Regions from separate parts of the Paenibacillus sp. DS2015 genome, predicted to be linked through region 1. Evidence: riboswitches for the same ligand, from Rfam matches in the RefSeq annotation. Region 1 holds a riboswitch; the other holds the start of a gene.
What was found. A riboswitch is a leader RNA that binds a small molecule or an ion and turns the genes downstream of it on or off. The one in region 1 is predicted to bind FMN.

Region 1 (6,229 bases):
TTCTTTGTCATCTACTTCATTCGTATAAGCAATCGCTTGAAATTCTCCGAAATCAGTTGGCATTCTGACGGCAACCTCACGTGTAACAAGCTTCTCTTTCTCATTACGATAGTGGATCAGATCTTTAATGGTAATAAGTTTCAGATCATGCTTCCGTGAAATTTCCACTAAATCTGGCAATCTAGCCATGGTACCGTCTTCCTTAATGATTTCACAGATCACCCCTGCCGGATATGCACCACACATGATAGCTAAATCGACAGCTGCTTCTGTATGTCCCGATCTACGAAGAACTCCACCTTTCTTAGCAATCAACGGGAACATATGCCCCGGTCTACGAAAATCATGGATCTTCGCATTGGGATCCATAATCGCTTTGACAGTCATCGAACGTTCATTAGCAGAAATTCCTGTTGTGGTATCTTTATGATCTATCGAGACTGTAAAAGCTGTACCATGATTATCTGTATTCTCTGACACCATCGGCTTAAGATCAAGCTCATCAGCTCGTTCCTGAGTAATCGGTAAGCAGACTAATCCTCGTCCTTGGCTAATCATGAAATTAATAACTTCAGGTGTTGACTTCTCCGCTAAGGCAATAAAGTCTCCTTCATTCTCACGGTCTTCATCATCAACAACGATAATGACCTTCCCACGCATGAGATCATATATAGCTTCTTCGATAGGATCAAAAACAATTTCTTCACTCATCATCGATTCCTCCTTGTACATTTCTTAACGAACAATCTTTACTGCTTTATGCAAATCCATGCTGAGCCAAATACTCTTGACTAATCCCAGATGGCTTACCTTCATCCTGCTGTCCTCTGGACCCGTAATTGAGCAAATGATTCACATATTTACCTAGCACATCGCATTCAATATTCACCGTATCTCCAGCACGTTTCTGATTAAGAACTGTCTGTACCAATGTATGAGGGATGACGGATACTTGAAATGTATGATCATTCACACTCACCACAGTCAAGCTGATTCCATCAAGTGTAATGGATCCTTTGGGGATAACGAATTTGAATAATTCTGTATTCGCTGGTGTAATCTCATATACGACCGCATTCTGTTCACGGGTAACTTGATGTATTGTTCCTATGCCATCTACATGTCCTTGAACCATATGTCCACCAAAACGTCCATTGGCAATCATAGCCCGCTCCAAGTTCACCTTATTCCCACTTTGAAGGTCCTTTAAGTTACTATTGCGAAAAGTCTGGGGCATAACGTCAGCAGCGAAGGAATGAGTCTCTATTGAAGTTGCTGTAAGACATACACCATTTACGGACACACTGTCTCCAATCTTCAAATCATTCATGATGACCGATGCTGAAATATGCAACACCATGGCTTCTCCTTGGCGAGTCATCCCACGCATCGTGCCCATTTCCTCAACTAATCCCGTAAACATGATGAAACACCTCCTCTGTCAACAGCTTTAGCTTTAGGTCCATACAGGTATCCCACTGATACACACATTATCTCCTAATTGTTCTACTTCCAAAGATACTAGACTTACAGCATCCCTCATGAGTTCACTTCCTGCAAAAGAGAAACTACCCGGGGCATCGTAACCTCCTACAATTTTAGGGGCTAAATAAAGTACAATTCGATCGATCAGTTGTGCTTCTAGCATCGCGCCGTTCAATGTACCTCCTCCTTCAAGAAGGACAGAACCAATGTTCAATCTACCTAGATTGGCTAACGCAACTTTCAGGTCCACACGTGGACCCTCACCACACGCAATCACTGTGACACCTGCCTCTTTAAGACGTACAGCCGTAGAATGACCCATAGAGGCATTGGTAGTTAACACAATCGTCTGTGCCAGACCATCACTAACAAGGTGAGACTCCAAAGGAATACGTAAGCGCGAGTCTACAACAATTCGGATTGGATTCAAGCCATCTACAGGCAAGCGAGTTGTTAAATGCGGATTATCTGCAATTACTGTCTCCACGCCGACCATAATACCTTGATGCCGATGTCTTAGCGTATGTACTTGCTCCCGCGCCGCTTCATTTGAAATCCATTTGCTATCGCCACTTTTCGAAGCGATTTTGCCATCTAATGTACTAGCTGTTTTTAGTGTGACAAATGGCATCCCTGTCGTAATATACTTGATAAACTTCTCATTCAATTTCAATGCACGATCTTGAAGTATACCCACTTCAACCTCTATCCCTTGCTCACGCAACATAGCGATCCCTTTACCTGCTACTTGAACATTCGGATCTTGGCAGGCCACTACGGCCCGTCGCACTCCTTCTTTGATCAAACGTTCGCTACACGGTGGTGTTGTTCCATAATGACTACATGGCTCTAAAGTAACATATACCGTGCTACCTTTCGCCTTCTCACCTGCCATATTCAGTGCATGAACTTCAGCATGACCCGTACCCCGCTCGAGATGAGTGCCCAGTCCAACCATCACACCATCCTTCACGACAACACATCCAACAACAGGATTAATACCTGTCTGCCCTTGTGCTCGCTCCGCCATATCCAATGCTAAAGACATATAAAATTCGTCATTCATAATGTCCATCATTGTATCTACATCACCTCCGAAATATGTGAATAACAAGTTGATTCGTATAAACAGAAAACCCCGCATCAGATGAACGAATTCATCCGTAACGGGGTTAGTATAGGAGATAAATAGATTACACAAAAACAAAGCTAAAGACAATTCCGAATACAAGTAACACAAAATGAAATATAGACCTCATCCGCATCACATTGTGAAAATTGCCACAACCTTCTGTTGCTTCACTTTTATGAACCGCAAATCACTATAAGTAAGTTGCGTCAGCTATTTATCCTTCTCCCATCCAGACTATACTGTCGGTCCCGGAATTTCACCAGGTCAACCATACGCCAAAGTTATGCGTACGGGTCACGGACTAAGTCGTATCATTAGAAAGTCTAACAACACCCCATCACCGTCGGTAGGGAATTTCACCCTGCCCCCGAAGGATAAATCAATATGAAATTGTTCATTTAAGAACAACTATTTATGTACGAATATTACCACCTAAGAGATAAAAACACAAGAGTTTTATTCTATATTTAATAAAGCAGCTTATTAAATGATATGAACTATCTGATTCAATGCCCTTTATACCCATCATATTTATTGGTTATTAGTGATGAATACAAGCCCAAATACCCTCTCCATCAGTTTTCATTCTGATGAGAGGGTATTTGGGTTACTATCTTTTGCTATTTGATACTCTTATGCTTCGTCCCAAACCTTAACTTCTTTCATCTTATCGTTAGCTTTGATCGTGTCTACATGTTCAATTCCACTGATCACTTTACCAAATACGGTATGAACTCCATCTAAATGTGGTTGCGGAGCATAAACGATAAAGAATTGGCTACCACCAGTGTCTCTACCTGCGTGAGCCATGGACAATACGCCTCTAGCATGTTTTGTTGTGTTGTTAGTCGCTTCACATTTAATTGTATACCCTGGACCACCCGTACCTGTTCCTGTTGGGCAACCCCCTTGAGCGACAAAATTAGGGATCACGCGGTGGAAACTCAAACCATTATAATATCCACTATTAGCTAATTTTTCAAAGTTAGCTACTGTGTTAGGTGCTTCTTCTGGTAAAAACTCGATTTCGATTACTCCACCGTTTTCTAATTCAATTGTTCCTTTTTTCATTATGATTCCATCCCCTTAAAATATTGTGTAATTCAATTTAAACTCAATACTTATCAAATCATTCACTTAGAAGTTATCTGTTATGTAATTCTGAAAAGGAGATCATTAACAGACATCCTATAGTTTACTATGAATAGGTACCTGAAAGCAAAAAAAGACGGAATGAACTCAAAATTAATTCATTACAGTCTCTACACAAGAACAAAAGGGATAACACCTTACGCTACATCAATAGTAACGTAAACGTGATCCCTTCTGATATATAACGATAACGACAACCTGAATTATTTCGTTACAGCTTGTTTAGCAATCCGTTCTGGAACAAGGTCATTACCAACAATATCCTGCAAGCTCTCACGTTTCACAACAAGATCACTTTGACCATCCTTCACAAAGACAACTCCTGGACGACGAATACGATTGTAGTTACTTGCCATCGAATAATTGTATGCTCCTGTACAAGCTACTGCCAGCAAGTCGCCACTAGTTACCTCAGGTAGCTTCACGTCCCAAATCAACATATCGCCACTCTCACAGCACTTACCAGCAATCGATACGGTCTCTTGTGCTTCTTCAAGCGCGCGATTGGCAAGTACTGCTTCATAATGGGATTGATATAGGGCTGGGCGTGGGTTATCTGTCATGCCTCCATCAACTGCTACATATTTACGGACACCTGGAATGTTCTTGTTCGTACCTACGGTATAGAGAGTTGTTCCTGCGTCCCCTACAATACTACGACCGGGCTCTACCCAAATTTCCGGCAGCTCAGACTGGATCTTCGCAAAGTGTTCTTTGACAGCATCCGTAATTGCCTTGACGTACTGGGAGACTTTTAGTGGTGTATCGCCATCCACATAACGAATCCCAAATCCTCCACCTAAATTAACAACTTTAAATACGATACCAAGTCCGGTCTTTACACCTTGTGCAAATTCAGCAACCTTTTGAACAGCAAGTTGGAATCCCTCAACCTCAAAAATTTGTGAGCCAATATGAGAATGGACTCCAAGTAACTCTAAATGGGATTGTTTAGAAGTAACCTCTACACCTTCATAGGCAGAGCCATTTCCGATATCAAAACCAAATTTAGAATCCGTCTGTCCTGTTGAAATATATTCATGCGTATGAGCCTCAACACCTGGTGTTACCCGTAGCAATACATTAACATGCACATTTTTCTCTAATGCTATAGCCTGTAAAAGATGTAGTTCAACCAAATTGTCCACTACGAAACAACCGATTCCCGCATCAATAGCCATTTCAATTTCATCCGGAGTTTTGTTGTTTCCATGAAAATGGATTCTTGCTGCCGGAAAACCAGCTTGTATTGCTGTATATAATTCACCTTCAGATACAACATCTAAAGACATTCCCTCTTGTTCCACCACTGTACACATGGCCATAACACAGAATGCTTTACTAGCGTACGCCACTTGAAACTTCAATCCAGATGCTTGAAACGCCTCAACATATTCTTTACAGCGTTGACGAACTAATTGTTCATCTACAATATAAAGAGGTGTACCAAATTTAGCCTTAAGATCAACAACATCACAACCACCAATTTCTAAGTGTCCACTATCATTTATTTTGCTTGTACCATGTAAGAACATTTCAGACAATCCCCCACTTATTATGGAATAATAATATTCCAACTGATTTTAACTCAGTATAGCAGATTTGTGAAATGAGTATAAATGGATTATTATGCAGATCATTTGTATTTTCCTCTCCTATTACTCATCCTTACTTTTCTCCGTGTTAAGTCTGGTATTATCTCTTGTTTTGTTGAAGGAAGGGCGTTTTGAAGTAGATAACACCGGCTTTCTGAACAAAACCTCCGCCATAGCCTTTGCATTAAAAGGTATAAATGGCCACATATACGAAGAATTATTGGACCGATGAAGTGTTAACAATAAGATAAGTAGAGTGATCCCAATAATAAAACCTGGCACTTTGAAGAAGGCCACGGCAAATAATAGAACCAGACGGACGATACGGTTGGCAAGACCTAGCTCATAGCTTGGTGTCGCGAACATGCCAATAGCCGCTATAGACATGTAAAGTACCACTTCATTGACAAACAACCCTGTTTTCACCGCCACGTCCCCTACTAATATCGCCGCTATGAGCCCCATTGCCGATGCAATGGCCGTTGGCGTATGAACAGCAGCTAACCTAAGGAGATCAACCCCGAACTCGATCAGAATGAACTGAGCAAAGAGTGGGATTTTGCCCTGCTCATGTGGACCGATGAAATCCAATACGGGTGGCTTTAATTCCGGATGAAGAACAAGCAAAAGCCACAGTGGTAGCAGAAACATGGATGCAAAAATACCCAGAAATCGAACCCAACGTAAATAGGTGCCTACAAATGGAGTCTGACGATTCTCTTCCGCATGTTGGCATAGATCAAAAAAGGTGGTAGGCATAATCATGACACTAGGTGAAGTATCTACAAATATAACGACTCTACCTTCAAGTAAATGCGAAGCTACGACATCGGGTCTTTCTGAATAGCGTACTAGCGGATATGGA
Region 2 (6,229 bases), on a different contig from region 1:
AATTGGCAATCTGACCCGTGAAGATAATGACCGCAATACCTGCAGTAAATCCGATCGTAACGGGCTTAGGTATGAACTTAATCAGCGCTCCTAGCCTAAATAAACCCATGAGAACTAGAATCATCCCTGCCATGAAGCCAGCAATGAGTAAATTCTCATAACCATATTGAATCACTATTGCGAAAATAATAGGAATAAATGCACCTGTCGGTCCCCCAATTTGAAATTTGGAGCCACCAAATAGAGAAATAATAATACCGGCAATGATCGTTGTATAAATGCCGTATTCTGGGTTGACCCCAGCAGCAATAGCAAATGCCATCCCTAATGGAATGGCAATAATACCTACAATCAGACCCGAGATAAGATCTTTACGTAACATTGATTTATTGTAGCCCTCGAACCTTCCTGTCCACTTCATCCACGTACCTTCTCTTCTCTGAATATTTGATTATTTGAATATATATAAAATAATACGCCTCTGCTTTGTTCATGTCAAACACAAAAATCACCAAAAAAGGCGATCCCCAGTTTAACTTAAGGATCTCCTTGTCTTAGGATTTATGTTCTTTTGATATTTCGTTTGTCTTTCTTTTTGTGTTTCCTTTTATGTCTCTTTTCGAATACCCTCTAGTAATGATATAGCATCCACAAGGTGGTTATCAAAAATTTGTTTAGCCACTGCTAACAAATCATTGATTAGTGGATCTCGCAATGAATAAATAACAGAAGTACCCTCTTTTAGTCCATTCACGATATTTCTATTCCTTAATACAGCCAGTTGCTGAGATACAGCAGAGCCTTCCGATCCTAGAATCATTTGTAACTCGTTCACATTCTTATCCCCTTCACTCAGGACTTCAAGGATTCGAATTCTCATGGGATGCGCTAAGGCTTTGAAGAAATCAGCTTTAAATTGTTGTATATCTTGATTCATATTCATTGCTCCTTAGTCGCCTTATTAACCTCAATTATTAAAGATGTAAAGATTACACTATCATAGCACATTTGATTTTGCCATAACCATCATAATACACCCTTTCAGTCAGGCACAAAGCTGCATCGAACGGTTCACTTCTAAATTCAATAGCGTATATTATGATATCCACAAGTCTCCACTAAAAAACGACGCCCATACCTGAGAGCCCTGCAAAAGTAGTATCCTCGGAAAAATTATGTAATTCAAGGAGTTTAATATAACTCCCTTTACGCGAAACGAGCCTTAGAAGCGTTTCTAGAGGCTCGTTTTTTTTGATTATTTTCTTGTTCTGAAAAGTAAACTTTTGCAGTGCTCCCATACCTAGGCGTCGTTTCAATATTCAATCATTTGGATAGATTTTCATTAGGATAAATTGCTCTGTGCTTCTACTTCTAGCTATAGCTATTACTTCGAACGTTTCGTATCCAGCGGTCTCAGATTAGCTTCAATCGATTCGCGCTGATCCTCAAGAAACGGAGGAAGAGCTAGCGACTCACCTAAGGTCTCAAAAGGTTCATCGGTATCAAATCCAGGGCCATCTGTAGCTAACTCGAACAGAATACCATTCGGTTCACGGAAGTATAGAGAGCGGAAATAGAATCTCTCTACAAATCCAGAATTCGGTAAGCCCGCTTTGTTCAACACTTCAATCCAGGCAAGAAGCTCCTCCTTATCCGCTATACGAAAAGCGACGTGATGCACGCCCCCTTTTCCAAGTCTAGTCGGTGAAAGATCACTTCGTGGCTCGACCTGTACCTCCGCACCCGATCCACCTTCAGCTACTTGCATGATTATAATATCTTCTTGACCCTCAACTAGAGCAGGTACCCGAGCCTTCTCAGTGAATCCGATTAGACGAAGTGCAGCTATTGTCGATTCAGGTTTACGAACCGTAAGCTTTATCGGTCCTAGACCCACAATACCGTATTGTGTTGGCACAGGACTCTTCTCCCAGGGAGTTCCACCCACTACGCCCACATTCGTCTCATCAGAAACAAGGGATAACTGTTGCCCCTCCGGATCTTCGAAGAATATAACGTTCCGTCCAGCAAATTCTGAAATCGGTGAATGTTTAACCCCATGCTCAATAAATCGCTCTACCCAAAATCCAAGTGCCTCATCACTAGGGACACGAAGTGAAGAACCGGAGATGCTACTCACCCCTTTTCGATTCTGTCCGATACTCGGAAAATCAAAAAAGGTAAGCTCCGTACCTGCATTTCCTCGTTCGTCTCCATAGAATAAATGATACGCAGATGTATCATCTTGGTTTACTGTTTTTTTAATAAGGCGCATCCCAAGAACTTCTGTATAAAACTCAAAATTACCCGTTACACTACCCGTCATGGCGGACAAATGGTGAATACCTTTAACATTCATTCGTTGTACATCCTCTCAACATTACATTTATTGTGGATAGTTTCCACTTGAAGTCAGATCCTAATAACAGAACTATTTTCCTTCGATAATTATTTTAGTTAGTTGCATACTTTTAATTAGTATATATCTAATTTGATAAAAAAGAAATCTTTTTCCTCAAAACCAAAAAAGCTTGGATAGTAGCTCCAAGCTTGGGATCATTTATTCTTTATTTTTGATTCTCTAAGATCGTTGTAAATATTCGTGAATAGACGTCTTTGATATTGGATTCATTTATTTTATTATTATAGAGTCCATAGCCCCAAGATTGACCTTCTTCACCAAGCTGAAAATAGCCCGTGGCATAGTCACTTGATTTACTATCTGGAGAATCCTCATAGGATAATGCCTCATCAAGAAAGGGTACATATGATTTCTTAGACTCAATAAAGAAGAATGGAATACCAGCATTTTTATATATTTTTGCATATTTACTGTCAGAAGCTTCAGAAAGATTTTCCCTCGTAATGAATACAGCATCAAAATCATCCAAGAGATTCCTATTTTCAATTTCCTCAAACGTAATATTAATGAATTTGATGTTATCTTCTCTGACTTTAGGAGCCCCCCCTATAACACCGATGTCTAAACTCATGCCTTGGTAGAGAGTTGTATCAACTGTATCAGAAGTACACCCCGTAAGAATCATTAAAATAGTGAAGATAACTGGAAATACTTTTTTCAATATTAAACCCTCCGATGTAAATTCAACGAATTTAATCACTCAAAGGTTTATTTTAACATAAATTCAAATTTGTCCAAAATCATGATTAATAAGACTCAACCTTTTATACTCCTCATTCCACTTCTGGCGATGAGTTTAGTATGGGATCAATACGAAAAGAGACCAAATCCATTTGCGATTTGGTCGTAATCTATGTGCCGTACATACCTCCCATCATGCTTTCAAAGACTGGCTTTGCCTAGAGATGACGAATAATGCAGCCCATATCAGAACAAATCCGAAGATTTGAGCACTCGTAATAATCTCGTGAAACACAATCCAATTCATTAGAACACCCACCATTGGGAAACTTAATTCTGCGAATGTAGCTACCGAAGCTTTGGTCGTTGTAAGTCCCTTATAATATACAAGTAAACTCAGTAAACCAGGCAATAAGGCTTGCCCCAATAAATTAAGTGACACTCCTACGATCGCCGAAGAACCCGTCGGCAAGTTCCAAACTCCCCCTTCACCCCATGTTATAGCAAGCAACAAAGGCAAAGCTAGTATGAAGCGTAACGAAGTTACTGTCTCATATTTCATTTGTCCAACCATTAAACGTCCCATGACCGTTGAACCACCCCATAGCGCCGCTGCGCCGAGTGAAAATAAACTACCTATTTGAACAAATTCATTCCAATGACCGAAGGGTACTTTAAAACCAAATGTCAGCAAATAAGTTCCTATAAGTGCAAGGATGAACAATAAGGAAAAACGCTGGGGTAATCTCTCTTTCAATAACATTCTCGCCATGATGATGGCAAACAATGGCTGTAATTTCTGAAGTAATAATACAGCATTCATATTTCCATCAGCCAATCCCATTGTAAACAATATCGTTGCAAGTGCTGAACCACCCCATGATATAAAGAGTAATGCAGCAATATGCTTCGCTCTAATTCCCCGAAGTTCACTCCGTTGTCTCCATAGAATTGGAGCAACGACTAGCGCAATAATAATATGCTCAAGTAATACAATTTGCGTCGAAGTAAGTGACTTCAACAACAGAATCCTAAATAAAGGATCAACACCCCATAGTGCAGCACCCAATACGACTAACCAGAAGCCACTGTTGCTCCCCTGTTCTTTTGGTAATGATAGCGGCTTCTGTCCATTTACACTTACGTTATCCATATCCCTGTCCCCTTAGCCTGAATATGGGGTTCTTATGCGGAAAGCCCCCGTTTCATCGATACATCATCGACAGAAGCGGGGGCTGATCAAATAAGCTTGCAGGGAATTAATATTCCACAACATGCGAATCTCTTGATCTTCTCCCATCCGGACTTTACCGTCGGCCTTGGAATCTCACCAAGTCAGTCGCTATTTCTTATTCAGAATAGCAAGTCGCGGGCTTATGTTCATTCTGAGATAGAACGAACATTCACCGCCGGTTAGGAATTTCACCTTACCCCGAAGATCCATATTCAATTAGTTTAAAATGTGATGTTTTAATTATAAGTAAATACTACAACAATAGTTGACAATCCTCTGTTAAAATAGTCACATTCATCTTATGAAATGACATGTTTCAGGAAATTCATTTATTTGCATTCATTATACAACGAAACTGCTAATATTGTCGAAGATACTCCATTATTTTTCAAAAGGATAACGTAATCCCCATTGCCCACGTACCTCATCAAGTATCTTCATAATCCCTAAAGATTCTTCTAACGGTATAATTGAGCTTTCGGTAAGGCCTTCTTGTAAACATCTACCTACCTCTTCAGCCTCATACACATACCCAATTGACGTTCTATCATCCGTGAAGGTCTCAACTTCCTCACCGTTGATGAACAGTGAAGCTGATTTGCTATTCAGAAAACTAGGGATATGAATATACCCATCTGTGCCATATATATAAGCTTCATTGGTTAAATTGAGTCGAACGGAACCATTCAGTGATGCGGTTCTACCGGATTCATAGCTTAAAAGAATAGAGAACTGTTCATCTACCCCTGTTTCTCCAATATGTGCCGTACTCATGATCTTCTCAGGTTTCGCCCCAAGAACCATTGAGGCGAAAGAAATGGGATAGATCCCAGCATCTAGAAGCGCTCCCCCTCCTAAATCAGGGTTAAGCAACCTTCCTTCCGGATTCCAATCTGAGCGGAAACCGAAATCAGCCTTCACCAATTTTACATCACCAATTCGTCCTGCTTGAAGCCACTCTCTGACTTTACGAATGGGAGGTAAGAAGCGAGTCCACATACCTTCCATTAAGAATAGTTTATTCTCCTTAGCGTAGCTAATCATCTCTTCGAGCTCAGCTGCATTTATTGTGAAAGGCTTCTCACATAGCACAGCTTTGCCCGCACGAAGACAAGTGAGTACGTTCTCCTTGTGAAATGGGTGAGGTGTAGCCACGTAAATAGCATCAATCTCAGGATTGGCTAGTAATTCTTCATAACTTCCATAAGCATGAGCAAAATTAAAATTTTCAGCAAATTGGTCAGCACTTTCCTTCGTACGTGATCCAACAGCAAACCTCTCCGCATTCTGAGCATGAGCTAAATCTCTAGCAAATTGAGAAGCAATCCAGCCCGTACCTAATATTCCCCACTTTATTTTGCTCTCATGACTATTATTCATATTCATATCCTGCTCCTCTCTTCTGTCGAGCCTATTATATCAAAAACCTAACCTCATATCTTCCAAATAATAGATTCACATCACTATAAAAAAAGGGGTCTCAACAGCCTGAACAATGGCTTGAGACACCCCTATATCCATTCTTATACCTCGGTTAATATCTGGCTTTTGACCAACCAGTTACAGTAAACTCTCAATATCATTCTCCATATCAATGGTATCTGTCATCGCTTCAAAACGATGGATTACGTTACCCTTCCTATCTAATAAGAATTTAGTGAAATTCCATTTAATAGAATCGCCAATCAGGTACTCTGGAACCTTCTCATTAATTATTGAAGTTAATAGCTTTGATGACGGGTGAAAGGGATTAAATCCTTTAAACGGTTTTACCGCTGTCAAATAGTTAAATAACGGGTGAGCGTTCTCATCTCTCACATGCAACTTTTCAAACATAGGGAAAGTTACCCCATAATTCAGCTTACAAAAGGTTTTAATATCTTCATTATTAC

Region 2: linked by a shared signal. The riboswitch ahead of J2T13_RS13250 (DMT family transporter) and the one ahead of ribD (bifunctional diaminohydroxyphosphoribosylaminopyrimidine deaminase/5-amino-6-(5-phosphoribosylamino)uracil reductase RibD) in region 1 are both predicted to bind FMN.

The regions. Positions count from the first base shown of each region.
Region 1 is NZ_JBNPWS010000042.1:28,715-34,943, reverse strand. Features, by position in the region: gene J2T13_RS23920 (bifunctional 3,4-dihydroxy-2-butanone-4-phosphate synthase/GTP cyclohydrolase II) at 1-711, opposite strand, end outside; gene ribE (riboflavin synthase) at 758-1,423, opposite strand; gene ribD (bifunctional diaminohydroxyphosphoribosylaminopyrimidine deaminase/5-amino-6-(5-phosphoribosylamino)uracil reductase RibD) at 1,457-2,560, opposite strand; FMN riboswitch at 2,831-2,996, opposite strand; gene J2T13_RS23905 (peptidylprolyl isomerase) at 3,251-3,688, opposite strand; gene lysA (diaminopimelate decarboxylase) at 3,973-5,304, opposite strand; gene J2T13_RS23895 (spore germination protein) at 5,428-6,229, opposite strand, start outside.
Region 2 is NZ_JBNPWS010000013.1:81,947-88,175, reverse strand. Features, by position in the region: gene J2T13_RS13270 (SulP family inorganic anion transporter) at 1-421, opposite strand, end outside; gene J2T13_RS13265 (ArsR/SmtB family transcription factor) at 608-937, opposite strand; gene J2T13_RS13260 (ring-cleaving dioxygenase) at 1,385-2,359, opposite strand; gene J2T13_RS13255 (hypothetical protein) at 2,568-3,083, opposite strand; gene J2T13_RS13250 (DMT family transporter) at 3,297-4,256, opposite strand; FMN riboswitch at 4,388-4,547, opposite strand; gene J2T13_RS13245 (Gfo/Idh/MocA family protein) at 4,719-5,723, opposite strand; gene J2T13_RS13240 (glutathione peroxidase) at 5,898-6,229, opposite strand, start outside.